DNA from 3 places in the Rhizobium sp. 57MFTsu3.2 genome. Region 3 is predicted to be linked to each of the others. Evidence: predicted binding sites of a transcription regulator. Region 3 holds the regulator's gene; each other region holds the start of a gene.
The links. The regulator PhoB, encoded in region 3, activates phosphate uptake and scavenging genes when phosphate is short. The targets are predictions, from matches to a motif close to TGTCATNNANCTGTCAT.

Region 1: the regulator PhoB is predicted to act here: its motif matches at 7,843-7,859, upstream of AF71_RS04965 (LTA synthase family protein).
Region 2: the regulator PhoB is predicted to act here: its motif matches at 1,819-1,835, upstream of AF71_RS04990 (UDP-2,3-diacylglucosamine diphosphatase).

Annotation. Positions count from the first base shown of each region.
Region 1 is NZ_JDWI01000003.1:162,297-172,091, forward strand. Features, by position in the region: gene rpiA (ribose-5-phosphate isomerase RpiA) at 1-362, shown strand, start outside; gene AF71_RS04940 (DUF2059 domain-containing protein) at 380-970, shown strand; gene gor (glutathione-disulfide reductase) at 1,081-2,466, shown strand; gene AF71_RS04950 (3-deoxy-7-phosphoheptulonate synthase class II) at 2,787-4,160, shown strand; gene AF71_RS04955 (hypothetical protein) at 4,285-5,160, opposite strand; gene AF71_RS04960 (DUF1003 domain-containing protein) at 5,294-5,818, opposite strand; gene AF71_RS04965 (LTA synthase family protein) at 5,900-7,828, opposite strand; gene AF71_RS04970 (PD40 domain-containing protein) at 8,046-8,879, shown strand; cobalamin riboswitch at 8,906-9,088, shown strand; gene bluB (5,6-dimethylbenzimidazole synthase) at 9,128-9,795, shown strand, end outside.
Region 2 is NZ_JDWI01000003.1:173,974-183,768, forward strand. Features, by position in the region: gene AF71_RS04985 (NADP-dependent malic enzyme) at 1-1,667, opposite strand, end outside; gene AF71_RS04990 (UDP-2,3-diacylglucosamine diphosphatase) at 1,895-2,719, shown strand; gene AF71_RS04995 (MFS transporter) at 2,883-4,103, shown strand; gene dgcA (N-acetyl-D-Glu racemase DgcA) at 4,055-5,038, opposite strand; gene AF71_RS05005 (MlaE family lipid ABC transporter permease subunit) at 5,138-6,307, shown strand; gene AF71_RS05010 (ABC transporter ATP-binding protein) at 6,317-7,162, shown strand; gene AF71_RS05015 (MlaD family protein) at 7,172-8,542, shown strand; gene AF71_RS05020 (ABC-type transport auxiliary lipoprotein family protein) at 8,565-9,173, shown strand; gene AF71_RS05025 (hypothetical protein) at 9,358-9,795, opposite strand, start outside.
Region 3 is NZ_JDWI01000001.1:10,655-20,449, reverse strand. Features, by position in the region: gene ppk2 (polyphosphate kinase 2) at 1-127, opposite strand, end outside; gene phoR (phosphate regulon sensor histidine kinase PhoR) at 365-1,591, shown strand; gene AF71_RS00095 (substrate-binding domain-containing protein) at 1,790-2,824, shown strand; gene pstC (phosphate ABC transporter permease subunit PstC) at 2,973-4,454, shown strand; gene pstA (phosphate ABC transporter permease PstA) at 4,451-5,773, shown strand; gene pstB (phosphate ABC transporter ATP-binding protein PstB) at 5,788-6,603, shown strand; gene phoU (phosphate signaling complex protein PhoU) at 6,647-7,360, shown strand; gene phoB (phosphate regulon transcriptional regulator PhoB) at 7,397-8,080, shown strand; gene AF71_RS00065 (GcrA family cell cycle regulator) at 8,174-8,707, opposite strand; gene AF71_RS00060 (aspartate aminotransferase family protein) at 9,136-9,795, shown strand, end outside.

The sequences.
Region 1 (9,795 bases), on a different contig from region 3:
AGCGCATGATCGTGATTGCCGACGAGAGCAAACTGGTCGAGACACTTGGCGCATTTCCGCTACCGATTGAGGTCAATCCGTTCGGACTCGTATCGACACGCATGGCGATCGAAAAGAAGGCCTCGAAGCTTGGGTTGAGCGGCAGCCTGACGCTGCGCCAATCCGGTGGCGAAGACTTCATGACGGACGGCGGCCACTACATCCTGGATGCATCTTTTGGCCGCATTCCTGATGCAGAGGCGCTTTCAAACGAGCTGAATTCAATACCCGGAGTCGTTGAACACGGGCTCTTTCTAAAAATGGCGGCGCTTGCGATCATTGCAGGTCCAGCAGGCGCACGCACGCTGCGGGCGAACAGGTAACAGGAGCATTGAAACTCATGATTAAATTTGCAGGTCTTGGCCGTTTTGCTGCTGCGACCGTTATTTTCTCAGGCGTCGCATTCGGCTTTGCCGCACATGCGCAGGAAGCCTCTCCGGAGCAGCTGAAGGCGGCCCGCGCTGCGATCGACGCGATCGGCGCCACCGCGCAGTTCGACAACATCCTGCCCGGACTGGCTGAGCGCCTGAAGGCCGATCTCATCCAGGACTCGCCGAACTACCAGGATGCGATCACCGCTGAGGTCGACAAGCAGGCACTGGCCCTTGCACCGCGTCGCGCCGATCTCGAGAAGGAAGCCGCGCTGACCTATGCCAAGGCATTCTCCGTCGAGGAACTCAACGCGATCGCCGAGTTCTACAACTCGCCGGTTGGCAAGAAGCTGCTCAAGGATGGCCCGATCGCTTCGCGCGAAACCGTCAAGGCCGCCGACATTTGGGCGCAGGGCATCTCGCGCGATCTGCAGAAACAGACGAGCGCTGAACTCGTGAAGGTCATCAAGGCCCCGCCACCGGCTGCCGATCCGGCGAACCCGGCTGCGACGGCCGCGCCGAAGCCAGCTGCACCGGCTGCTGCAAAGCCGAAGCCGTAAGAAGGCGCGAATAACAGATCAAAAGCCCGGCACCGTCCGGGCTTTTGTTTTTGCGGCCGCCGATACTATATCACTTTCACCTCACCAGCCGATTCCATCCGGAGTTTCTCATGACGTCCTACGATTACGATCTCTTTGTCATTGGCGGTGGCTCAGGCGGTGTGCGAAGCGCTCGCGTTGCAGCCTCGCTCGGTAAGAAGGTCGCGATCGCAGAGGAGTACCGCTACGGCGGAACATGCGTGATCCGCGGCTGCGTGCCTAAGAAGCTCTTTGTCTATGCGGCTCAGTTCCATGAACATTTCGAGGATGCCGCTGGCTTCGGCTGGACGGTCGGCGAGAGCTCGTTTGACTGGAAGAAGCTGATTGCCGCGAAGGACAACGAGATCGCGCGACTGGAAGGGCTCTACAAGAAGGGACTGGCCGGCGCCAACGCCGAAATCCTGGAAACACGTGCCGAATTGGTCGACGCGCATACGGTCCGGTTGGTCAATACCGGCAAGACGGTGACCGCGAAGACCATCGTGATCGCGACCGGTGGCCGCCCGAACCCGCACGCGGCTTTGCCTGGGAACGAACTCTGCATTTCCTCCAACGAGGCCTTCCATCTGGAGGAGCTGCCGAAGGCGATTGTGATTGCGGGTGGCGGTTATATCGCGGTGGAGTTTGCCAATATCTTTCACGGCCTCGGCGTCGAGACGACGCTGATCTATCGCGGCGCCGAGATTCTGTCGCGCTTCGATCAGGACCTCCGCCAGGGACTGCACGAGGCGATGACCGCCAAGGGCATCCGCATCCTCTGCCATGATATGCTGCAGAAGGTATCGAAAGAGGACGGTCGTCTTTCCGTCGAGACGCTGAAGAACGGCACGCTGGTTGCCGATGTCGTGATGCTGGCGCTCGGGCGCATTCCGAATACGGAAGGCCTAGGCCTGGAAGCCGCCGGTGTGAAGACCGACGAGCGCGGAGCGGTGGTGGTCGACGACTATTCTCGCACCAACGTCCCGAACATCTATGCGCTCGGCGATGTCACCGACAGGATACAGTTGACGCCGGTGGCGATCCACGAGGCAATGTGCTTCATCGAGACGGAGTACAAGGACAATCCGACCAAGCCCGATCACGAGACGATCGCAACGGCGGTCTTCTCGCAGCCCGAGATCGGTACCGTAGGGCTGACCGAGGAGGAAGCGGGCAAGCGCTACAAGGAGCTCGAGGTCTACCGTGCGCAGTTTCGTCCACTGAAGGCGACGCTGTCGGGGCGTGGCGAGAAGATGATCATGAAGCTGATTGTGGTCGCTGCCAGCCAAAAGGTTGTGGGCGCGCATATCCTCGGCCACGACGCCGGTGAGATGGCCCAGATCCTTGGAATTACGCTGAAGGCGGGCTGCACGAAGGACGATTTCGACCGGACGATGGCCGTGCATCCGACGGCCGCGGAAGAGCTCGTCACAATGTATGCCCCGAGCTATCGCATTCGGGACGGTGTTCATGTCTGACGCCAGCAGCTGGTGATGTGGGGCGTGCGGATCACGTTGAGGAAGAGCGCCTGTATGACGCCTCATTAGAATTGCCGGCGTTTTTCCGGGACAAGCTTAAATTGGATACAAACCGTCTTGGTATAGTGATCGTTGATCGTACGTTTTCTGTTTGAAAATACGTCATCGAATTCCTTTATATCGCGCGTGGTCGCCGATTTAATCCTCAGTGTCGAAGAGCGGAACGCCGCTATGCAAGATGGCACTAAAGGGTTATAAGCCGCCCAACATTTTTAGGACGGAACATCCGGACTGACCGGATGGTGGAGCAGGTGAGTAAGATGGCAGAGAATTGGACACCGAGTAGTTGGCGGCAAAAACCGATCCAGCAGGTTCCGGACTATCCGGACCAGGCCGCATTGGCAGCAACGGAAGCCCAGCTCGCATCCTATCCGCCTCTTGTCTTTGCGGGTGAAGCACGCCGGCTGAAGAAGCATCTCGCCAACGTTGCAGAAGGCAACGGTTTCCTGCTGCAGGGTGGCGATTGCGCCGAGAGTTTTGCCGAGCATGGCGCCGACAACATCCGCGACTTCTTCCGTGCGTTCCTGCAGATGGCCGTCGTCCTGACCTTCGGGGCACAGCTGCCGGTGGTCAAGGTCGGCCGCATCGCCGGGCAGTTCGCCAAGCCGCGCTCTTCCGGCATCGAGACGCAGGATGGCGTGTCGCTTCCGAGCTACCGTGGCGACATCATCAACGGCATCGAGTTCACGGAAGAATCACGTATTCCGAACCCGGAGCGCCAGGCTATGGCCTATCGCCAGTCGGCCGCTACGCTGAACCTGCTGCGCGCCTTCGCAATGGGTGGCTACGCGAACCTCGAGAACGTCCATCAGTGGATGCTTGGCTTCGTCAAGGATAGCCCGCAGGGTGAGCGCTACCGCAAGCTTGCCGGCCGCATCAGCGAAACCATGGACTTCATGAAGGCGATCGGCATCAGCGCGGAAAACAATCCGAGCCTGCGGGAGACGGACTTCTTCACCAGCCACGAAGCGTTGCTGCTTGGCTATGAAGAGGCGCTGACGCGCGTCGACTCGACGTCTGGCGACTGGTACGCGACTTCGGGCCACATGATCTGGATCGGCGACCGCACGCGCCAGGCAGACCATGCCCATGTCGAATACTGCCGCGGCATCAAGAATCCGATCGGCTTGAAGTGCGGTCCGTCTCTGCAGGCGGACGATCTTCTGAACCTGATCGACATTCTCAATCCGGAAAACGAAGCGGGCCGGCTGACGCTGATCTGCCGCTTCGGCCACGACAAGGTTGCCGAGCATCTGCCGCGTCTCATCCGCGCGGTCGAGCGCGAGGGGCGCAAGGTCGTCTGGTCGTGCGATCCGATGCATGGCAACACGATCACGCTGAACAACTACAAGACGCGTCCGTTCGAGCGGATCCTGTCGGAAGTCGAAAGCTTCTTCCAGATCCATCGTGCAGAAGGTTCGCATCCGGGCGGCATCCACATCGAGATGACCGGCAAGGATGTGACGGAATGCACCGGCGGCGCCCGCGCCGTCACGGCCGAGGATCTGCACGATCGCTACCACACGCATTGCGACCCGCGTCTCAATGCTGACCAGGCGCTCGAACTGGCCTTCCTGCTGGCCGAGCGCATGAAGGGCGGGCGCGACGAAAAGCGCATGGCCGTCAACGGTTGATCGAAAATAGAAGAAAAAGCCCGCCTGATGCCGGGCTTTTTTGTTTTATACGATGGTGGCGGGTGGCGCGCTCTGACTACCGTATCGGACGTCGCTCCGTATGAGTTCGCATCGGCGGAATGCTCTAGCGGATTTGGCCGGCCGCCCAGTGGATAGCGCTGTCCAATTCGGCAAACTTTGCGGATTGCCAGTGGAAATAGTCCTCGATGAATGTCTTGGAAAGCCATAGCGTGCCACGGTTGCGCGGGTTTTCCCAGCCGAGCATGCCGTCCGTTTCTGCTTTCTTGAACATCCGTTTCAAGTTGGTGAGGGAGGTGCCGAAGTCGCTCGCGATTTCGCTGATCGTCACGCCTTTCAGCAGAGTGCGATCATGCTCCCGCGCGTCGTCCGGCAGGCGGCTGATCAGATCGTGCAGCACGAGGCCGCCGACATCCGACCAGAGGAAATGCCCGATGCTGCTCCGGGGTTCCTTCCAGACCGGATCCTGGATAAGGGCACGCGCAGCTCGCGGCTGTGCGAGAAGGAAGAGCCGCGGGGTGTCAGCGGTCAGGCTCGCGCGATTGCCGCCGTCGAGTTGATCGAGGCAGGCCATATGGCCCTGGAACCAGGAGGCCATGGCCTCCTCGCTCGCCTCGGTCGTCTCGAGGCGACGCAGGCGCCGGTCGGGCGTTTCATCGGCAGCATCCCGCAGGAACTTATAGGCAATCAGTTCTGCAAGGAACGACGCAGCCGTATTCTTACTGGCGAGATCGAACTCTTTGGCCACCTGCATCATGCGGCCGGCCGTGAGCCCCGAACGTGGGTTGCCTCGGTCTCGTCCGGCATGCATGGCAAACAGCGTTTGCGTCATTAGCCACTTTTGGTGCGAGGCGGCGAGGCGGGCAAGGCGAGGAGCGCGCTTGTGAATGCCGATAAGGTGGAGTGCGATCTGGCGTTCGATCGACAGAAACAGAGGGTGATGAAGGATTTCGTCGCGTGTATGCAGTCGGCCAGTGAGCATCGTATCGTATTGTCGGATCGGATTGGTTCCCGTTGCTCCTCCAACATTTGCGTCGATGTTTCAATGCGGGACTTGGTTAGCGGATCGTTAATCGATTGGTATAGTTAAATTCAAGCGATCCCGGATCCTTCGATCAACTGGGCAGACGCTGGTTCAAACGCTCGATGTCTTCGCGCAATGCTGCAATTTCGGTGAGCACGCGCATGTCAATCTTCTGATGCAGGGATAGAACTTCCAGTTCTGCTTTGAGATTGACCTCATAGTCTTTTGCCGCCTCGAAACGATCGCGCTCCGCCTGGCGGTTTTGCGACATCATGATGATCGGAGCCTGGATCGCCGCCAGCATCGAAAGCACGAGATTGAGGAAAATGAACGGATAGGGATCGAAGGCGCGCGTCAGCAATACAATGGTGTTTACAACGCACCAGAAGACCAGGAAGAGCAGGAAAGCAATAATAAAGCTCCACGAGCCGCCAACACGCGCAATCGTATCTGCCAAGCGCTGGCCGGAGGAAGATTCGGCTTGAAGAGCGGCATTGATATCGGTCGAGATTATCTTCCGCTCGTGCGCCTTCGCGAGAACGCGCCTTTCGATCTCGCCGAGTTCGTCGGCCGGCTTGTCGAAGTGATGGTGGATGAGGTCCGATAGGTTATGCATGGCCGACTCCGAATGCTAGATCGCTCGGGCGCCAGTATTCCGTAATGTTTTCAAATTGCAATGCGGGCTTGTGCCGCTTTTCTATGCGCCTTGCGCATAGAGCCAGGCATGCTGCGGGAAGAACCGCTCGAGCGTCTGAGCCTTGCCGAACATGATGTCATGCTGGAGGTATCGATAGTCCCGGACGAGGGGATCGAGGTTCTTCGGCTTCAGGACCCAATCGGGAGATGCCGCGTTGTCGCGGGCGATGAGCTGATATCGGTCGATGACGCTGTACTTCTTCTGCACGCGGCCGAGGAAGCCCGTGTAGTAGGGATGCTCGAAGCCGGCGAACTTCAGGAGGTGGTACGGAAGCAGTGAGGGGCTGATGGTGCCGACATCCTTCTTGCTGCCCTTCTTGTTCGACCAGATGACGAGCGGGGTCTCGTGTTCCTGCTTCATGACGCTCACTGATGCCTTGCGGGTGGCAACCTGGTCCGGCATGTAGCCGGTCGCCATGTAGACATTGCCGAGCGGGGGCAGGTGGTCGCCCCACAGCACGATGATCGTTTCGCGGTCGCGCTTTTCTGCCCAATCCATCAGCATCTTGAGGCTGTCGTCGGCTTCCTTGACACCCTGCGTATAGGTGCCAAGGGTGGCGCGGTCGGCATCGTTCAGGTTGCCCTTGATGTCGATAGTGTTGTGGGCGTAACGGTTCGGTTCGTAGGGGCCATGTCCCTGCAAGGTGACACCAAAGAAGAAGAACGGGCGATCCATGCCGTCAGCCTCGTTCATGATCTCCTTCATAAGCGACTCGTCCGAAGCGAAGATGCCTCGCTTTTCCATGGGAGGCAGGGTTTCTTCGGAGCGGAACTGCTCGAAGCCGAAGTCCTTGTAAACCTCGTTGCGATTCCAGAACCAGCCACTGAACGGATGCAGCGACCGCGCCGCGTAACCTTCGCCACGGAAGAACGTGGCGAGCGAGGGAACATCACGACGGATGTATTGCTGGTAGGGAATGCTGCCGTATGGCAGGAAGGCGTTGGAGAAACCTGTCAGCGCCTCGAATTCGACATTGGCGGTCATGCCGCCAAACTCCGGCGAGAAGACATAGCCGGACTGCTCTGCACGGATCGTCGGCATAGGATCTGGCGACAGGCTCAGCGTCTTCAGGCGGGTCGGATCCCAGAATGACTCGCTCATCAGCATGATCACGTCAGGCTTTTCGCGTGGTCCGTTGAGGTAGCCGTAGTTGCGGCCGGGGATGGCGTCGAGCGCCTCTGTACCGAAGCCGACAGGCGCTGCCACGTCTGCCATCGGAATGTTGAAGATGAAGGCGAGGATGAAGCCGTTGCTCCGGTAGTTTTCCTTCTGGTCCCACATCATCGGAACCACCTGCAGGCGGTCACGGATGAAGGAATACTGGGAATAGTCCATCAAGGACCCGAAAGCCGCGATAACGGGCAGGCCGACGCAAAGCCGGCGGACGCGAGAGGCCCTTGGGAGCTTCGGGAAGTTGCGCCAGGCGAAGCGCCAGAAGATGACAATCGCGGTAGCGGAAAGGACAATGCCGACAAGCATTGCAACGGCCGTCCAGGGGCGGTCGCGCACCATCACAGGGAGCAGTTCCATGATCTGCCGCCCGAAAAGGACGTCCGATGGATAAAGCGGGTCCGAAAGGTAGTGCTGCTTCTGGTTGGATACGATGGCGGGGACGATCACAAGCGGAAGAACGATCAGCGCCGAAATGAACCGCCGGCCCAGGACTGCATCGAGCGACAGCATCAGGACAGTCAACATCACAACCGTCGTCATCCCCGGACGCACAGGCGATGTCAGGAATTCGCGGACGTCGGCCAACCCATCGCGGGCAATGATCTCGACAGTGGCGGTGGCAAGGAGCGCAAGCAGGGCACAAAAAGCAACGCTGAGTGCGGTGCGTAGGGCGGGCGACCGAGCGCTTCCCCCGAAATCGGTGGAAAGCGACGCAAAACGCGCTGCCGCTGCAGACCTCATTACCAACGCGATCAACTGGAAAACTCCGACGTCATAAAAGCTTCGTCGAACTGTCACATCTTCGTCATGAACGCTAGATGAACCGCTAGGTTTCCCGCATTTGTGATCGGTGGATAAAACGCCCATCACGCAGGAGCTACCTCCAGAGCAGATTCTCGGTCAGGCGCATTTGCTTGTGCTGAGTGGCGAGCCGTCGTAGGTCTGGCGGATTCGATGCTCAGGAGGATTCAGATTGCGCAGTTCCGTTGAGATCTACAACATCAGGACAGGCGAGGCGCGCGTCGTCTGGCAAACCACGCAACTCGTTGAGGCGCCGAACTTTTCGCCGGATGGGACCTATCTACTGTTGAACGGCGACGGACTCCTCTACCGTCTCGCACTTGATGGTTCGAGCAAGGTCGGCAAGGTCGATACCGGCTTTGCGACGACCTGCAACAACGACCACGGCATTTCGCCCGATGGCCGCCAGATCGTCATCTCCGACAAAACCGAATTCGGGAAGTCGACGATTTATGTGCTGCCGGCCGAAGGTGGTACGCCGCGGCTGGTGACGCAAAATCGGCCATCCTATTGGCACGGCTGGTCGCCCGACGGGAAGCAACTCGCCTATTGTGGCATCCGCAACGATTTGTTCGATATCTACACGATCTCCGTTGACGGCGGCGAAGAAAAGCGGCTGACCCACGGCGAGGGGCGCAATGACGGGCCGGACTATTCCGCCGACGGTCAATGGATCTACTTCAATTCTAGCCGCACCGGCCTCATGCAAATCTGGCGAATCCATCCCGATGGGACCGGTCTCGAGCAGGTCACCAGTGACAACTATGGGAACTGGTTTGCCCATCCGTCGCCCAACAACGACAAGGTTCTGATCCTTTCTTACGATCCTGATGTGTTCGACCATCCACGCGATCTCGATGTTCGCCTGCGGCTGATGGACATGGATGGCGCAAACCTGACGACGCTCTTCGATCTCTTCGGCGGGCAGGGAACGATCAACGTGCCCAACTGGTCGCCGTCAGGTGATGAGTTCGCCTATGTGCGCTACTTTCCCGTCTCGGATTAAGGGATTGCGTCGGCCAGGGTTTATAGGCATAGACGCGTCCGTCGGGTGCCCGTCGCAGGCGGGAGAATCGGGAATTCGGTGAAAGACCGAAACGTGCCCAACGCTGTAAGGCTGACGGCTGCCGCAAAGAGCCACTGGTCCAGTACCGGGAAGGCGCGGCAGTCGGATGACGCCAAGTCAGAAGACCGGCCCGACATCATAGACTGACCCGCGTGGACTGCGGGCGGTTGTGTTGTTGGGGATTGACGATGCGACCAGACCACTCAGGCTCCCTGTCGGGAGCCGCAGCCTTTTCGAACGAGGAACGCGACGCCGTCTACAGGGCGATTTCGACGCGACGCGACGTGCGTTCCGAGTTTCTCCCGGATGCCATACCGGACGACGTCGTCAAAAGGCTTCTGACGGCCGCGCATCACGCGCCGTCCGTTGGGTTCATGCAGCCCTGGAATTTTATCCTGGTGCGCGATGACAAGGTGAAGGAGGCCGCGTGGCAGGCCTTCAATCGCGCCAACCGCGAGGCCGGCGAGATGTTCGAAGGCGGGCGGCAACAGCTCTATCGCTCGCTGAAGCTTGAGGGCATCCGAACCGCACCGCTCAGCATCTGCGTGACCTGCGATCCGGACCGCTGCGGCGATGTCGTTCTTGGCAGGACGCACAATCGGCGGATGGATTCCTACTCCACGGTCTGCGCCGTGCAGAATCTGTGGCTCGCCGCCCGCGCCGAAGGCGTGGGGGTCGGCTGGGTGAGTATCTTTCACGAGTCCGATATCAAGGACATCCTCGGTGTTCCTGATCGGGTCGAGATCGTTGCCTGGCTCTGCGTCGGCTATGTCGACCGGTTCTATGACCAGCCGGAACTCGCCGTCAAAGGATGGCGCCAGCGATTGCTGCTGGAGGAACTGGTGTTTACGGATCG
Region 2 (9,795 bases), on a different contig from region 3:
GCCAGCGCGCCGATGACGGTCGTGTTGGTACGAACGATCGTGCGGGCGGCCTCCGGAATGACGCCGCGACGCCCGACCAGCGAGAAGTAGAGATCGACATATTCGCGGAAGCGCGGATCGTCTTCCGGGTTGATGACGTCGAAATCCGAAAGCGGGCGGATGCGCAGGCCGTAGCGCTGGAGGCGCGTTTCGATGACCTGCGGGCGGCCGATCAGGATCGGTTCGGCAATGCCTTCTTCCAGCAGCACCTGCGCGGCGCGCAGCACGCGTTCATCCTCACCTTCCGAGAAGATGACCCTCTTGCGCTCGGCATTCTTCGCCGCAGCAAAGATCGGTTTCATGATGAAGCCGGAACGGAAGACGAAACGGTTGAGCTGGTCGAGATAGGCGTCGAAATCTGTGATCGGACGCAAGGCGACACCGCTTTCGGCGGCAGCCCTCGCGACCGCCGGGGCGATCCGCAGGATCAGGCGCGGGTCGAAGGGCGAAGGGATCAGGTAGTTCGGGCCGAAGACCGGCGTTTCACCCGAATAGGCGCGGGCGGCGACGTCGGACGGCTCCTCGCGCGCAAGTGCCGCGATGGCGCGCACGGCAGCCATCTTCATTTCTTCGTTGATGGTGACCGCGCCGCAATCCAAAGCACCCCGGAAGATGTAGGGGAAGCAAAGAACATTGTTCACCTGGTTCGGGAAGTCGGAGCGACCGGTGCAGATCATTGCATCGGGGCGGGCAGCGCGGGCGAGATCGGGCATGATCTCCGGCGTCGGATTGGCGAGCGCCATGATCAGCGGGTTTTCGGCCATCTGCGCCAGCAGTTCCGGCTTCAGCACGCCGGCGGCAGACAAGCCAAGGAATACGTCGGCGCCACCGATGTTTTCCGCAAGCGTGCGCGTGTCGCTCTTTTGGGAGTAGACGCTCTTCCACTCGTCCATCAACTCTGTACGGCCTTCGTAGACCAGGCCTTCGATGTCGTGGACCCAGATATTCTCGCGTTTGGCGCCCAGCGTGACGAGGAGGTTGAGGCAGGCGAGGGCAGCGGCACCCGCGCCCGAAGCGACGATCTTGACCTCGTCGATCTTCTTGTTGGCCAGTTCCAGGCCATTGAGGATCGCCGCAGCGACGATGATGGCCGTGCCATGCTGGTCGTCATGGAAAACCGGGATCTTCATGGTCTCGCGGAGACGGCGCTCGATCTCGAAACATTCCGGCGCCTTGATGTCCTCGAGATTGATGCCGCCGAAGGTCGGCTCGAGCGAAGCGACGGTCGAGACCATCTGATCGACACTCGTTGCATCGACCTCGATATCGAAGACATCGATGTTGGCAAACTTCTTGAAGAGGACGGCCTTACCCTCCATGACCGGCTTTGATGCCAGCGGACCGATATTGCCGAGGCCGAGAACGGCCGTACCGTTGGAAATGACCGCTACGAGATTTGCGCGCGAGGTATAGTCGGCGGCCGTCTCGGGATTGTCGCGGATGGCGAGACAGGGTGCTGCGACGCCGGGGGAATAGGCCAGCGCCAGGTCGCGCTGGTTGCCGAGCGGCTTGATTGCCTGGATTTCAAGCTTGCCCGGACGCGGATAGCGATGGAAGTAGAGCGCTTGCTCGTCGAGGCTTCCACCTGCCAAATTCTTTTCCGTCTTGGACTTTTCGTGATGATCCATCATCGCCTCCGGCTGCCGCATGCTGTCTTTGAACTGCCTTCAATACATTAAACGGGATGGTCGAACAGTCGGAATTTCCGTTCGAAATGCGAAAACAGCGCAAATCTGCCGTGACGGGAGCGCAGGTCTGTAGAGACCGGGAAAATCGGGCGTGACAACCGGATGTCATCTTCCTGAAACACGACTCTGGTTTTGGAAGGTCAGGTGAACCATGGGACACGAGCAGGATGCTTGTGAGGGACAATATGGATACGCGGCACTTCCGTACGCTTTTCATTTCCGATGTGCATCTCGGCTCCAAGGCCGCGAAGGTGGACTTCCTGTTGGATTTTCTCAAGCATCACGAGGCCGATACCATCGTCCTCGTCGGCGATATCATCGATGGCTGGCGACTGAAGCGCAGCTGGTACTGGCCGCAGGATTGCAACGACGTGGTCCAGAAGCTGCTGCGCAAGGCGCGCAAGGGCACGCGGGTGGTTTATATCCCCGGCAATCACGACGAATTCCTTCGTGACTTTCCAGGCACCCATTTCGGTGGCATCGAGGTTGCCGAGCGCATCATGCACGAAGCGGCCGACGGCAAGAAGTACCTCGTGCTGCATGGCGACGAGTTCGACGTCGTGGTGCGCAACGCCCGCCTGCTCGCCTATCTCGGCGACTGGGCATACGACATGGCGATCATAATCAATATTGGCCTAGCAGCAATCCGTCGCCGGATGGGGATGCCGTACTGGTCGTTTTCCGCATGGGCCAAGCTTCAGGTGAAGCATGCAGTCAACTTCATAGGCGAGTTCCAGCGCGTCGTTGCCGACGAAGCCCGTAAGCACGGTGCGGACGGCGTGATTTGTGGCCACATTCATCACGCTGTCATGGAAGACATGGACGGGATCCGTTACATCAACACTGGAGACTGGGTCGAAAGCTGTACGGCGATCGCCGAGCATCAAGACGGCGCCTTTGAATTGATCGAATGGCGTTCCATGAGCGGTACGCAGGCGGTCCCGATGGCGATCGGGCATCGCGAAAAGGACGTCGCCCCGCAAGCCGCTTAGGCGCAATCTCCCAAGCCAGCAATTCAATGCATCAGTTTAGCCCGTTGTGTCTTTGCGACAGGCCCTATTTATTTTTTTAAACGTTTCAATCGGGCAATTTCTTGCCATAGTCGCCCTTAGGTTGACGTGATAGGCAGCGTTCAGTTTCCTGCAGGTCCACCTAATGATTCCCGCTCAAAACCCTCAGACAGGCGAGGGCGCCCCGCCGCGCTTTCGGCTTCTCAGTGCCCTGTCTTACTGCGCGCCCCTGCTCGTCAATGGCGTTGTGTTGCCCTTCTTTCCGATGTGGCTTGCACAGCACGAATTCAACGACCACGAGATCGGCGTCATCCTCGCGGTGCCGATGGTCGTGCGCGTGCTCGTCGCCCCGATCGTGGCGATGTATGCCGACCGGATGAGGGAGCGAGCGGATGTGCTGCTGTTTTCCGGAGTCCTGTCGCTGCTGACAGCCATCGCGCTCTACTGGACGAACACATTCTGGCCGGTGCTGATCGTCTACACGATCCAGGGAGCGACCTTTGCCTGTTATGTCCCGGTTGTCGAATCGATCGTGATCTCCGGAGTGCGGCGCTGGGGTCTGGATTACGGCTCCATGCGGGTATGGGGGTCGGTAGCGTTCATCGTCTCCACTCTGATCGGCGGGCAGCTGATCGGGCATTGGGGTGGCGAGATGGTGTTGCCGGTCATGACCTTTGGCTTTGTTATGACTGTTGTGATGGCTATCTATTGTCCCCGGATCGGCCCGACGCGCAGGCGCGGGATACCTGTCGATATCTCGGCTGCAACGGGGAGTTCTCTGCGCCAGCCCCATTTGTTGGCGTTGCTGATCGGGGTCGCAATCCAGCAGTCGAGCCACGCGGTGCTGCAGGCCTTCGCATCCCTCTACTGGCGAGAACTCGGCTTTTCCGGCACCGAGATCGCCGTTTTGTGGAGTGCTGGCGTTGCGGCCGAAGTGACCGTCTTCTTTCTTTCCCGCCGGCTGAACCGCCGGTTCAGCGCCTGGACGCTAATCCGGTTCGGGGCGGCGGTCAGCGTGTGTCGCTGGATTCTGTTCCCGATGCATTGGGGGTTCTGGGGCTTCTTCCTGCTTCAGTGCATGCATTCCTGCACCTATGCGTTCGTGCATACGGGCGTGCAGACACGTATCGTCGCCTCGGTGCAGGAGACGCAGGAATCGTCGGCGCAGGGCGCGTATTTCTTCTACAACGGCATGTTCATGGGGCTGATGACCATCGCCTCCGGTTACATCTACGCTTGGCTCGGCCTCGCAAGCTACTACGTGATGGCACTCGTCGCCCTGACCGGTCTCGGGCTGGTTATCGCGGCTTACTATCTTCAGCCCCAGAGCGTCGTTTCCGGCGGGAAAACGAGAGAGGCCGTATAACGCAGTCCCGGTTCGCGGTCGCGAGCAAGCAGCAGCGGTCCATCGAGGTCGACGAACTCGGCGTCCTGGGCCAGCAGCACGGCTGGCGCCATTGCCAGCGACGTGCCGACCATGCAGCCGACCATGATCTTGAAATCAAGGCGTTGCGCCTCTTTCTTCATCACAAGCGCCTCCGTGAGGCCACCCGTTTTGTCGAGCTTGATATTGATCGCGTCGTAGCGGTCGCGAAGGCTGGCGAGGTCCCCGGTATGGTGGACGCTTTCATCCGCGCAAACGAGGACGGGACGACGGATCTCCGCCAGAAATTCATCCTTGCCGGCCGGCAGCGGCTGTTCGACCAAGGCGACGCCCATCTCGGCAGCGATGCACAGATGATGCTCAAGCGTTTCGTCAGGCCAGCCCTCATTGGCATCGAGGATGATCGCCGCATTGGGCGCTGCCTCGCGAACCGCGCGGATACGGCTTTCGTCATCGCCGGTGCCGACCTTGACCTTCAGGAGGGCCCGATCGGCGTTTGCGCGCGCCTGTGCAGCCATGACGTCAGGTTCGCCGAGCGAGATCGTGAAGGCGGTCGTCAGCGGCTGCGGCTGCGCCAGGCCAAGCGCCATGATCACGGTTTCGCCCGAACTCTTGGCTTCCAGATCCCAGAGGGCGCAGTCAACGACATTGCGCGCGGCGCCGGGAGGCATAGCTCGCTGAAGTTCCTTTCGCGTCAGGCCGGCTTCAATCAACGGCTTTGCCGCTTCGATCTGTGCTGCCACGCTTTCCATGGTCTCGCCATAACGGCGATAGGGAACGCATTCGCCTCGGCCGGCAAACCCGTTTTCCCGGATTATGCAGAGGATCACGTCTGCCGACGTTTTGGCGCCGCGCGAGATCGAGAATGTGCCCGCTATGGGGAAGGAATCCGTCTGAATTTGAAGTGACCGTGGCATATTTGCAATCCTGCGCGCATGGAAATTTGGTGCGGCTTGGGTATATTGATCCGAAGCGGCGAACCGTTAGTTCGCGAGTCGGCAATGTCGCCGTAAGCCTTGAAAGACACAAGCGTTTTGAAGTCCGAAACCCGTAACGCCGCCTCACTGCATGTGGACGACCAGAGCCATGGCGCGGGTCAGTTCGTTCATATCGAAGGGAACTGGCGAAGCGCCAACCTGCATCTCGTTTTGCGTGACTTCGACAAGCTTACCGCCGGCCGAAGCGGCGAGGTGACACTCGACCTATCAGGCGTGACCGATATCGACACTGCGGGCGTCTGGCTGCTCTGCCGGCTGAAGAAGCAGGTGGAAGGCGCCGGTGGGACCGTGCGCTTCGAAGGCAGTAACACCCATATCGACGAGATGATCGCGGAGTTTTCCGAGGAACCGCCGCAGCCCGAGCAGGAGCCGCAGCCAAGCGCAAGCTGGCCGGAGCGGATCTTCGCACCGATCGGCAAGATCACCTCCGAGCTCTGGAACAACCTCGCGGCCGCGATGTATATCCTCGGCTCCGCTGTCCGCGGCGCGCAAATGAAATTCGGGCGAGGCAGCGGCGTATCGCCGGCGTCGATCGTCAACCAGATCGACCACATGGGCGTGCGCGCGGTGCCGATCATATTGCTGATGTCGTTTCTGATTGGTGCGATCATCGCGCAGCAGGGCGCCTTTCAGCTCCGCTATTTTGGCGCCGAAGTCTTCGTCGTCGATCTCGTCGGTATCCTGCAGCTTCGCGAAATCGGTGTGCTTCTCACCGCCATCATGATTGCCGGCCGCTCGGGCAGCGCCATCACGGCTGAAATCGGCTCGATGAAGATGCGCGAGGAAGTGGACGCATTGAAGGTCATGGGGCTCAATCCCGTGGGCGTGCTGATTTTCCCGCGCCTAGTTGCCCTTACGGTGGCGCTGCCGCTGTTGACGGTCATCGCGAACTTTGCCTCGCTCGCCGGCGCAGCCGTGGTCGCCTGGGCCTATTCCGGCATCACCTTCGCCAACTTCGTCTCCCGCCTGCATGAGGCGATCACGCTGTCGACGGTGCTGTCCGGGATGATCAAGGCGCCGTTCATGGCGCTGGTTATCGGTATCGTTGCGGCGGTCGAGGGCTTAAAGGTAGGCGGCAGCGCCGAGTCGCTTGGCCAGCACGTGACCGCGGCGGTAGTGAAGGCGATCTTTGTCGTTATCCTCATGGACGGGCTTTTTGCCATGTTCTATGCGGCCATCAATTTCTAAGGATTGTACGTGGACGGGCAGCATACAGAGACCGGAAACAACGAGGGGCGAGATGTCGTGCTATCAGCGCGCGGCGTGACCGTCGCTTTCGGGTCGAAGGTTGTTCTCGACCATCTGGATCTGGATATCTATCGCGGCGAAATTCTCGGTTTTGTCGGAGCGTCGGGAACGGGCAAGTCGGTCTTGATGCGGACGGTGCTTCGGTTGCTGCCGCGGCGCTCTGGAACGATCAAGATTCTCGGTCAGGACTTCGATGAGTTGGACGAGCCGCAGCGCAACGCGCTCGACATGCGGCTCGGTGTGCTGTTCCAGCAGGGGGCGCTGTTTTCGTCGCTGACCGTCCGGGAGAACATCCAGGTTCCAATGCGCGAGTATCTGGACCTGCCCCAGTCGCTGATGGACGAACTCGCGCAGCTCAAGATCCGCCTCGTCGGGCTTGCGGCTGATGCCGCCGACAAATACCCGTCGGAGCTTTCGGGCGGCATGATCAAGCGTGCTGCGCTGGCACGCGCGCTTGCGCTCGATCCGGAATTGGTCTTCCTTGACGAGCCAACGTCGGGCCTCGACCCGATCGGTGCCGCGGAGTTCGACGAGCTCATCGCAAGGCTCAGGGACACCCTCGGCCTGACCGTCTACATGGTCACGCACGACCTCGACAGTCTCTTCTCGGTCTGTGACCGGATTGCGGTGCTTGGCAAGAAGCGGGTATTGGTCGAGGGAACGATCGACGACATGCTGGCCTGCGACGATCCTTGGGTTCAGGCTTATTTCAAGGGCAAGCGGGCGCGTTCGGTCGTGCCGCAGCGTGGCCACGCAGGCAAGGACAGCCTGGCGCAAGATAGCCGCGGGAAGTGAGCGGATACGATGGAAACAAAAGCGAACTACACGATTGTCGGCTTTTTCACGGTGCTCGTTATCGCGGCGGCGTTCGGTTTCGTTTACTGGATGGCGGAATATGGGCGCGGTGGGCCGATGGCCGAACTGATCGTCCGGATTCCCGGCTCCGCGAACGGCTTGAGCGTCGGCTCGCCGGTGCGGTTCAACGGCATTCAGGTCGGTTCGGTCAAGTCGCTGTCCATCGATGCCGACGATCCCAGTTTCTCACTGGCGTTCACCGAGGTGCGGGTCGACGCGCCTATCTATCCCTCGACGAAAGCCATCCTTGAAATCCAGGGTCTGACGGGTGCTGCCTATATCGAACTTTCGGGCGGGAGGATCGGCGAAAAGAACATCCTTCAACAGTCCCTCGAGACCGGAAAGCGAGCGGTCATCGTCGCGGATCAGTCGAGTGTCACGAACCTTCTGGCGACGGCAGACAAGATTCTTGACAGAGCGAACGATGCTGTCGGGCAGATTCAGGGCTTTGTGACGGATGCACGCGGGCCGCTGACGAAGACATTGCAGAATGCCGAGACCTTCTCCGATGCACTGGCCAAGAACTCAGGCAACATCGACTCGTTCCTGCAGAGTGTCGGCCAACTCTCCGAGACCGTGCGTAAGGTCTCGGGTCGTGTCGACTCGACGCTGGAAGCGGTCGAGGCCCTCGTGAAGGCCGTCGACGCGAAGAAGATCGACACCATTCTCAGCAATGCCGAGAAAGTCAGCCGCGACGTCGCCGATGCTTCGGGAAACTTCAAGGGAGCGATCCAGAAGTTCCAGGAAACGGCGACTACGTACAACGACCTCGGCAAGAAGGCGCAGGCGACGCTCGATCGAGTAGATACGTTGGTCGCGCAGATCGACCCGGCGAAGGTCAAGGGATCCGTCGACGATATCTCGCAGGCGACAAAGGACGCACGCACCGCAGTCGCTTCGATCAAGGACGTCGCGAACACTGTTTCGGCTCGGCAGAAGGACATCGACCAGACGATCCAGAATGTTTCGCAGATGGCCAACAAGCTGAACGCGGCCTCCACACGTGTCGACGGCATTCTGATCAAGCTGGACGCGCTGCTCGGTACGGACAATACGCAGTCGCTGTTTGCGCAGGCGCGTGACACGCTCACCTCATTCAAGAAGGTCGCCGACAATCTGAATTCGCGCATCGGTCCTATTGCGGACAACTTGCAGAAATTTTCCAGCGGTGGGCTGCGCGATGTGCAGTCGCTCATCAACGACACGCGCTCCACCGTGCAAAACCTCAACGATGCGATCGGCAATTTTGACCGCAATCCGCAGCGGCTGATCTTCGGTGGGGATACCGTAAAGCAATATGACGGCCGGACGCGGCGTTAATAGGGATATTAGGGGAGCGCATATGGCCGTATCGGATCTGTTGCAGCGTCGTTCGTGGCTATCGACGACCGCGATTACGCTGCCGCTATTGGCGGGTCTGGCAGGCTGTGGGACGGCTGCCAGGAACGACACCTACGACCTCTCCGCGTCGGTGACTGGCAGTGGGCCGGCGGCCAGGGGCCGGCAGATCCTGGTGCAGCAGCCAACTGCGTTGCGGGCGATCGACAGCGAACAGATCGTCATTCGGGTGGCGCCGTCGCAGATACAGTACCTTTCCAAGGCGCAATGGGGCGACAAGCTGCCGCGCATGGTCCAGGCAAAGCTCGTCGAAGCCTACGAGAACTCAGGCAAGCTCGGCGGCGTCGGCGTGCCCGGGCAGGGACTGGCGATCGACTATCAGCTCGTGACCGATATCCGCGCTTTCGAGATCGACACGACCGGTGGCAGCCACGCGGTCGTCGAGATTTCGGCCAAGATCGTGAACGACCGGAATGGCACCGTGAGAACCCAGAAAGTGTTCAGACAAGCGGTGCCGGCCAATGGGTCCAACGACGGTCTTGTGAAGGGTCTCGATCGCGCGTTCGCGAGCGTGACGGCTGAGATCGTGAACTGGACCCTCCAGTCGATCTGATAGAGGGCGCCGGCAATGCACCACAAGGTGCCTGCTGGCGCGTGCCGGCCTAGCGCGATGGCGTAACACGATCCACCGTCCACGACCCGACCCGACCTTTCGCAGAGAGCGACGTCAGGACAATCGCCCGAGATGAAAATGGCCGCCTCTTGGGCGGCCATTTCATTTGTTCCTTGAGTGTGGCTTAGCCCAGTCGCCCTGCGGCGTGAGCAAGCATCGTATAGACCTTGCCGGTATCCGAGGTCAGATAGGACTGCGTGATCGTCTTGTCGCGATCGCCGCGGGAAACATCAGAAAGGAGCTTCTCGAAATCGGCGATATAACGATCGACGGCGGTGCGGAACTCCGGCTCGCGATCATACTTGCGCTTGATCTCGTCGAAGGTCTGCTGGCCCTTCAGCGTGTAGAGGCGGCGCGTAAAGACGTCCCGTTCGCCACGCTGGTAACGACGCCACAGATCGACCGAAGCGTCATGATCGATTGCACGCGCGATATCTACCGAAAGCGAGTTCAGCGACTCGACGACGTGGCGCGGATTGCGGCTATCGGCCGTGCGGGCAGGTGCCGCCGCGGCAGCCTCGGCGCGTGGGGCTGGTTGCCGTGCTGGAGCTTCCTCGGCGGT
Region 3 (9,795 bases):
GATAGCCGCCGGATTCCAAAGCCGCCTTGTCAACCCAGTCCGGCAGCACGGCATTGTCGACATCAAAGACGCGCTTCTCTCCGCGGATGTCCAGTTCGACGGCTCTGCTTTCGACATCATCGGCCATGGCTTCTTCTCCGGTGAACTTCGTCGCATACAGGCGACCATATTTCCTGTTGAAAATCAAATGTCTTGCGGATCGTGGAAATTTCTGTGTGTTCGCACCAAAGCCTTTCCGCGTGTCGTGTGCAGGCGAAAACTTCTGTCATGAATCACGGCTATCAGGCAGAGTTTGAAGATAAGAGTACGAGCCGAAAACCGCGAGGGGCAGTTGGAAGACAAAGCGCCATGGACACGAAGCCTGATTGCACGCATTCGGCAGGAGCGTCCCGTCCTGCTCGTGGCTCTGCTGATTGCCCTGATTGCTCTGGCTGCAGGCGCAAACAAGTGGGTCGTGCTCGGTCTTCTGTTGCTAATGATCATCACGGCGTTGTGGCACACGGTTCCGGCGGCCCTCCCGAAAGTCCAGCTGGAACCAGTTCCCGAGACTATCGAAGCGCCCGGCAACCGCTTGGCCGAGGTTGCCGCGGCGCTTGCCGCGCTCGACATCCCCGTCATGGTGCTTTCCGGTGATGCCTCGGTGCTTTACCAGAACCGCGCGGCCGAAAAGGCTTTCGGCGAGGCCGCCATTGGTGCGCATATTTCCGCTCGCCTGCGCTCGCCTGGCATCCTCGACATGGTCAGCGAAACGATTGCAACCAACGCGCCGAACCAGATCGAGCACTCCGAACGCCTGCCATCCGAGCGCGTTTACATCGTCCGCAGCGCCCCCGTGGAGTTTGACGAACAGCAGCCGGCTGATGAGCGTTTCTTCGTGCTCTCCTTCCGGGACATTTCCGAGGTTCGCCGCATCGACCGCATGCGCTCCGATTTCGTCGCCAATGCCAGCCACGAGTTGCGCACGCCACTCGCGTCCCTGCGCGGCTTCATAGAGACTATCCAGGGCCCGGCGAAGAATGACGGCAAGGCGCAGGAGCGCTTTCTCGGCATCATGCTGGATCAGGCCACTCGTATGAGCCGTCTTGTCGACGACCTCCTGTCCTTGTCGCGGCTGGAACTCAAGTCACACATCGCCCCGGATCAGAAGGTCGATCTCGTTCCACTTCTCGGCCATGTGAGGGACTCGCTGGCACCACTCGCAAACGATGTCGGCGTTGAGATCGTGCTGCATCTTCCGCTGGGCAAGGCAGAGGTGCTTGGCGACCGCGACGAACTGGTCCAGGTTTTTGAAAACCTGATGGAAAATGCCTGCAAGTATGGGCAGGAGGGCAAGACCGTCGATGTGTTCCTGAAGAATGCACCGGGCGAGCCGGTGGAGGTCACGGTTGTCGACAAGGGACCGGGAATTCCGGCCGAGCATGTGCCGCGACTGACCGAGCGTTTCTACCGTGTGAGCATCGAGGACAGCCGCTCGAAGAAAGGCACGGGGTTGGGCCTTGCCATCGTCAAGCATATCCTGACGCGGCACCGCGCGCGCTTGATCGTCAAGTCGGAAGTCGGCAAGGGAACGAGCTTCACCGTGCGGTTTTGACATAAAACTGCGATCAATCGTGCGGGATCGCATTCTTTGTATAATGATTTCATATATTTAATCTGTCACAAATGTTTCGTGAAAATGACATAAAAGCTCTGGGCATCAGGGGCTAAAGAGAGCGGGCCGCTGATGAAGACGGCACTGCAAAGGCCGCTCAAGGCCGCACTCAGACCGCTATATGCCCGGGAGATTGTTATGAACGCTTTTAAACTCACGGTCGCAGCACTTGCCGCTTCCGCCGCTTTCGCTGGCGCGGCCGTTGCTCGCGACCAGGTTCAGGTTGCTGGCTCGTCCACCGTCCTGCCTTACGCCAAGATCGTAGCCGAAACCTTCGGCGAAACCTTCAAGGACTTCAAGACGCCGGTCGTTGAATCCGGCGGCACGGGCGCTGGCCTCAAGGAATTCTGCAAGGGCGTCGGCCCGGACACCATCGACGTTGCCAACGCTTCGCGTCCGATCAACGCCAAGGAACTGGACGCCTGCAAGGCAGCCGGCGTCACCGACATCCAGGAAGTGAAGATCGGCTATGACGGCATCGTCTTCGCGACCGACTCGTCCAACCCTGATGTCGCCTACGTCCCGGCCGACATCTATAAGGCTCTGGCTGCCCAGGTCGTTGTTGACGGCAAGCTCGTCGCCAACCCTTACAAGAAGTGGTCGGAAGTCAACCCGGCACTCCCGGCTGTTGACATTGCTGCCTACATCCCGGGCGAAAAGCACGGCACGCGCGAAGTCTTCGAACAGAACGTTCTTGCTGCTGGCTGCAAGGCTTCCGGCGCTCTCGACGTCATCAAGGCTTCGATCTCTGACGCCGCCGCTCAGACCAAGGCTTGCGTCGCAGTCCGCAAGGACGGCGCTGCTGTCGACATCGACGGTGACTATCCGGAAACGCTGGCACGCATCGCTGCCAACAAGACCGGCGTTGGCGTCTTCGGCCTTTCCTTCTATGAAAACAACGCCGACAAGCTGAAGGTTGCGACCGTCAACGGTATCGTTCCGTCGACCGAAACCATCTCCGACGGCACGTACCCGGTTTCCCGTCCGCTGTTCTTCTACGTCAAGAAGGCACACCTCGGCGTCATCCCGGGCCTGAAGGAATACGTCAACTTCTTCGTATCCGAACAGATGATCGGACCGGACAGCCCGCTCGTCGAGTACGGCCTCGTTGCCGCTCCGGACGGTGAGCGCGACGCGATCCGCAAGGGCGTTGAAGACGGCAAGACTATGTAATGACCTTGCCGGCGCGATCACCAGATCGCGCCGGCTTTGCCTTGTTCCGCCAAGTCGGGACGGGGTCTGAACTTCTGCAAGTTTGAGAACCGGATCGGTCCGCCTGCCGTTTCCGCTTTTGGGGTCAAAGGGCCTGGGACCTAAACGAATGGGTACATCCATCATACTCTTGTGTCTCGTGGTGCTTGGCGCCGTTGCTTTCATCGCAGCGCGCAGCCGTGCTACGGCACTTGCCGGGGGCAAGTCCTCCGCGCTGCATTCGCGACCGGGCTACTACGGCGCCTATGCCGCCATCTGGGCGGTGCTGCCGGCACTTATCGTGCTGTGCGCCTGGCTGGCGATCAGCCCTTCGATCATTGAGTCTTCCGTCCGTGGCACTTTCCCGGATGACGTCAAGGCGCAGCCGGCCGCGCAGCAGAACCTGAATTACGGGATGGTCAGCGCGATTGCGCGCGGCTTGCCGCTCCTCACCCCAGAGGAGATCAGCGGTGCTGCCAGCGATCCGGCTGGCCTCCAGGCAAAGCTTGCTGCAAAGGGCGTTCCGCTGGCCGGCCAGCCGCAGCCATACATGATCGACGCAGCGCAAAAGCTGAACGAAGAATCGGCTTCCAGCCGCCTCGTCATGACGGCGGTCGTCCTCATCCTTGCCGTTGCCGGCGCATTCTATGCGCTTCGTGAAGTCGCTCCGCGATTCCGTGCACGCAACCGCGTCGAACGTGTCATGCTTTGGGGCCTGCTCCTGGCGTCCTCGATCGCCATCCTGACGACGATCGGTATCGTTCTGTCAATGCTGACGGAAGCCGCGCATTTCTTCGCGGTCGTTCCTGCTGCAGACTTCTTCTTCGGTACGGTCTGGGATCCGCGCTTTGCCGGTGCCGGCGGCTCGTCCTTCGGGCAATTCGGCCTGATACCGCTGCTGCTAGGCACGCTCTACATCGGCTTCGTTGCGATGCTGGTGGCGGTGCCTGTCGGCCTGTTCGCGGCGATCTACATGGCGGAATACGCGGCCCCCGCGGTGCGATCGATCGCAAAGCCGCTGCTCGAAGTGCTCGCTGGTATTCCGACGATTGTTTACGGCTTTTTCGCCCTCGTCACGGTCGGCCCCTTCCTCCGCGACCTGTCTTCGCAGGTAAACGGCCTCCTTACCGGCAATTATGCGAACTTTATTCAGGCGCAGAGCGTTCTGACAGCGGGTATCGTCATGGGCATCATGCTGATCCCATACGTTTCGTCGCTCTCCGACGATATCATCACCGCTGTGCCGCGTGCGCTCCGCGATGGTTCGCTCGGTCTCGGTGCGACGCGTTCGGAGACAATCAAGAAGGTGGTGCTTCCCGCGGCGCTGCCCGGCATCGTCGGCGCGCTTCTGATGACTGCATCGCGCGCCATCGGCGAAACCATGATCGTGGTGCTGGCGGCGGGTGTCGCAGCGCGCATCCAGATCAACCCGTTCGAGCCAATGACGACAGTCACTGTCAAGATAGTCAATCAGCTCACTGGTGATCTGGAGTTCACCTCGCCGCAGACGCTGGTTGCCTTCGCGCTTGGTATCACGCTGTTCTTCATCACGCTTTGCCTCAACATCTACGCGCTCTATATCGTGCGCAAATACCGGGAGCAGTACGAATGACGGATATTGTTTCTCCGGGTCAGGGCGTTGTCGTTTCGAAGGCGCCTGAACGTCGCGACATCGGCCTCAAGCGCCGCTATGCCGCCGAGCGCCGGTTCCGCATCTATGGCATCGCTGCGATCTCTTTTGGCTTGATCTTCCTGGCGGTTTTGCTGACGAGCGTCGTCAGCAAGGGCTACACGGCCTTCCTGCAGACGGCGATCACGCTGCCGATCGAGTTCAGCGAGAAAACCATCGACCCGAACAACAAGCGCGCAACGGATCCGTCCGTGCTGATCGCGGCCAACTATTCGGTTCTCATCCGCGACGCGATGGTCAAGACGCTGAACCTCAATGCATCGAGCCGTCCCGAGGTGCGTGACGCGACCGCTATGATCTCCAAGGGCGCGCCGATCCAGCTGCGCGACATGGTCGTTGCCGATCCGTCGCTCATCGGCAGGACAGTCAACATCACCCTGCTTGCAGACGCCAACGTTGACTCCGCCAACAAGGGTCAGATTGACCTCAAGGTCGACGAGAAGAACCGCAAGGTGAACGACAGGCAGGTTGGCTGGATGAACCAGCTGGCGGAAACCGGTGCGCTGCACAAGAAATTCAACACCGGGCTCTTCGTCAACGGCAACTCCAGCCGTCCCGAGGCCGCCGGTCTTGGTGTCGCCCTGGTTGGCTCGCTTTATCTGATGTTGATCGTGCTCGTCCTTTCCCTGCCGATCGGCGTTGCCGCTTCGATTTACCTCGAGGAATTTGCACCGAAGAACAAGCTGACGGACCTGATCGAGGTCAACATCAACAACCTCGCGGCGGTTCCCTCCATCGTCTACGGTCTGCTCGGTCTTGCTGTTTTCATCAACTTCGCCGGCCTGCCGCGTTCAGCGTCGCTGGTTGGTGGCCTGGTACTGACCCTGATGACCTTGCCCACGATCATCATCGCGACCCGCGCAGCGCTTCGCGCCGTCCCGCCATCGATCCGCTCGGCCGCGCTCGGCCTCGGCGCCTCCAAGATGCAGATGGTCTTCCACCACGTCCTGCCGCTTGCGATGCCCGGTATCCTGACCGGCACGATTATCGGTCTGGCGCACGCGCTCGGGGAGACGGCGCCGCTGCTTTTGATCGGCATGGTCGCTTTCGTCGCGAATGCTCCGGCGACGCCCATGGAGCCTTCGACGGCCCTGCCGGTGCAGGTCTACATGTGGGCCAATGAAGCCGAACGCGCCTTCGTCGAGCGGACCTCCGGCGCCATTATCGTCCTGCTCCTATTCCTGATCCTCATGAACCTCGGAGCCATCCTCTTGCGTCGTCGCTTTGAGCGCCGCTGGTAAACGGAGTAAACATTATGAACATGTTGACGGAAGCAGCAGTTGAGAAAGCGGTTGATCAGAAGATGAACACCATTCCCTACAAGATGATCGGCCAGGACGTCTCCGTTTACTACGGCGAGAAGCGCGCGCTGTTCGACGTGAAGCTGAACATCCGTGAAAACACGGTGACCGCCCTGATTGGCCCATCCGGTTGCGGCAAGTCCACCTTCCTGCGCAGCCTGAACCGCATGAACGACACGATCGACGGTTGCCGCGTCACTGGCAAGATCACGCTCGATGGCGAAGATATCTACGATCCGGATATCGACGTTGTGGAGCTTCGCGCGCGTGTAGGCATGGTGTTCCAGAAGCCCAACCCGTTCCCGAAGACGATCTACGAAAACGTCGCCTACGGTCCGCGTATCCATGGGCTCGCCAAGTCGAAGGCCGACATGGACCAGATCGTCGAACACAGCCTGCAGCGCGCCGGCCTCTGGAATGAGGTGAAGGATCGCGTTCACGAAGCCGGCACCGGTCTTTCCGGTGGTCAGCAGCAGCGCCTCTGCATCGCCCGCGCCGTCGCCGTCAGCCCCGAAGTCATCCTGATGGACGAGCCATGCTCGGCACTCGATCCGATTGCAACGGCCAAGGTCGAGGAGCTCATCCACGAGCTCCGCGAGAACTACACGATTGTCATCGTGACGCACTCGATGCAGCAGGCCGCCCGTGTTTCGCAGCGCACAGCCATGTTCCACCTTGGCAACCTCGTCGAGGAGAATGACACCGACAAGATGTTCACCAACCCGGACGATCCGCGCACCCAGGACTACATCATGGGCCGCTTCGGTTGATCGGCCGTCTCGGTAGCACTTACGATATTCAAGGATGAGCCCTATGGCATCGACACATATCTTTTCTGCCTACGACGATGATTTGAAGTTCCTGTCCCGCCGTATCTCGGAAATGGGCGGCTTGGCCGAGCAGATGGTCTCGGATGCCGTACGCGCGCTCGTAAACGGCGATACGGCTCTTGCCCAGAAGGTCATCTCGGACGATGTGATCCTCGACCACGCGGAGCGCGAGATCGGCGACAAGGCGATCGTCACGATCGCCCGCCGCCAGCCGATGGCGGCCGATCTTCGCGAGATCATGGGCTCCATCCGCATCGCGGCAGACCTGGAGCGCGTCGGCGACCTGGGCAAGAACACTGCCAAGCGCGTCATTGCCGTACAGAGCGCCGGCGTGCCGCGCAAGCTCGCCCGCGGCCTCGAGCACCTGTCCGAGCTCGCCCTCGTCCAACTCAAGGAAGTCCTCGACGTCTACACGAGCCGTGCTGCCGACAAAGCAAAATCGGTCCGTGAGCGCGACGAGGAAATCGACGCGATGTACACCTCGCTGTTCCGTGAAATGCTCACCTACATGATGGAAGATCCGCGCAACATCACCAGCTGCACGCATCTTCTGTTCTGCGCCAAGAACATCGAGCGCATCGGCGACCACGCCACCAACATTGCCGAAACGATCTACTACATGGCCACCGGTGCCCAGCCGGAAGGCGAACGTCCGAAGGACGATACCGCCAACACCGTCGGCGCAGTCACTGAATAGTCATTCCGCGACCGCGCCCCCAGGAGACCGAAACGAATGATCCCTAAAGTAGCTGTCGTTGAAGACGAAGAAGCGCTGAGCGTGCTTCTCCGCTATAACCTTGAGGCCGAAGGCTTTGAGGTCGATACCATCCTGCGCGGCGACGAGGCCGAGATCCGGCTTCAGGAACGCACGCCGGACCTTCTCATCCTCGATTGGATGTTGCCGGGCGTGTCTGGCATCGAGCTCTGCCGCCGCCTGCGCATGCGGCCGGAAACCGAGCGCCTGCCGATCATCATGCTGACCGCCCGTGGCGAGGAAAGCGAACGGGTTCGCGGCCTCTCGACCGGTGCTGACGATTACGTCGTCAAGCCGTTCTCGACGCCGGAGCTTGTCGCTCGCGTCAAGGCGATGCTGCGTCGTGCCAAGCCCGAGGTGCTCTCGACGCTGCTGAAGTGCGGCGATATCGAGCTGGATCGCGAGACGCACCGCGTTCACCGCAAGAGCCGCGAAGTCCGCCTCGGCCCGACCGAATTCCGCCTTCTCGAGTTCTTGATGGCATCGCCCGGCCGCGTCTTCTCGCGTTCGCAGTTGCTCGACGGCGTCTGGGGTCACGACATCTATGTCGACGAGCGTACTGTTGACGTCCATGTCGGCCGCCTGCGCAAGGCTTTGAACTTTTCCAACATGCAGGACGTCATCCGCACCGTGCGCGGTGCCGGCTATTCGATGGAAGCCTGATCCTTTCAGGCGAGAGCCTGAGAGGTCTTTCCCTTACAACGAAAAACGGGCCCGCGAGGGCCCGTTTTCTTTATTCCTTATCCGGCTTCCGGGTCAGGCGACCCGGTTAGCGGCCTTGCGGCGCTCGTTGACCGGCTGGTAGGCCATGCGCTGATGATACGTGCAATACGGGGAAGAGTCCGGGGACTCGCAACCGCAGAAGTGGAAGTCGTCATTGAGCGGATCGCCGACCGGCCACTTGCAGGTGCGCTCGGTGAGCTCGGTGAGGCCAAGGCGGCGAGAAATCGGAACGATTACATTTGCGGCCGGACGGAAGCGGACTTCCTCCACCGTATCGATTTCGATCTCTTCCTTGAGCATCGTCGCGCCCTGTTGGCGGGTAACGGTGCGTGTGGTGATCCGCGAGGCGTAGTTCGTGGCGCGGGGCGCCGAAGTCGTGCGCTTGGGGGTTCTGACGGTGGTCGTCGAACCGCCGGCCTTGGCACGGCCGGGCAGACTCAAACGATGGACTTTACCAATGACGGCGTTACGACTTACACCGCCAAGTTGTGCTGCGATCTGGCTGGCGCTCAGGCCTTCGGACCACAGCTTCTTCAGTTTTTCAACGCGCTCGTCTGTCCAGTTCATGCCCCTGTCTCCGCCTTATTAGCGTTGGTGTAGGCAGAATCCTTCACCGTTGCCACGGACGTATCCGAGGCAAGAAACGCTTACTCAAATTTTGGTGACTAGTTCCGCCGCATGCAGCCTAGTAATTGAGTTTTAACCTAGTGTGAGGCCGACTCCGTGACAAGAGTCGGTTGAATCTCGGGGAATCGATTTTCAAGTTTTCCCCAACTTGCTGGGCGTGAGAGTCATTTATGCAACATAGTTGTTGATAGGTCGAGCGCCTCGGGATGGCTGCTTGACGCATGCAGCGAAACCTCAGTTTTGTTGACATTGCAGTGCGAAAAGTAAATAGTGCTGCTCGCCGCCGAAAGGCGGCATTTTTAATTTTCCGGACCTGCTTTCCTTAGCCGGAGTCCGGCTGCTGATGATTGCTGATAGGAGATCGCGCCATGGCTGAAGCCGCGCTTTACGACACCTACTCTCGTGCCCCGCTGCGGTTCGAGCGAGGAGAAGGCGTGTGGCTGATCAGCGAAACGGGCGAGCGATATCTTGATTTCGGCGCGGGCGTTGCCGTCACCTCCGTTGGCCACAGCCATCCGCATGTGGTTGGCGCGCTGAAGGAGCAGGCCGACAAGGTCTGGCATCTGTCCAACATCTATGAGATCCCGGGTCAGGAAACACTGGCAAAGCGGCTGACCGATGCGACCTTCGCCGATAAGGTGTTCTTCACGAACTCCGGCGCGGAAGCCTTGGAATGCGCGATCAAGACCGCGCGCCGCTATCAGTTTTCCAAGGGCCATCCCGAGCGGTTCCATATTATCACCTTTGAAGGCGCCTTCCATGGCCGTACGCTGGCGACGATTGCCGCCGGTGGCCAGGAGAAATACCTCGAAGGCTTCGGTCCCAAGGCGCCCGGCTTCGATCAGGTGCCGTTCGGTGATCTCGATGCAGTCCGCAGCGCCATCACAAATGAAACGGCCGCGATCCTCATCGAACCTATTCAGGGGGAAGGCGGCGTCCGCCCGGCGACGAACGAGTTCCTGAAGGCACTTCGCGCGATCTGCGACGAGCATGGTCTGCTGCTGATTTTCGATGAAGTGCAGACCGGC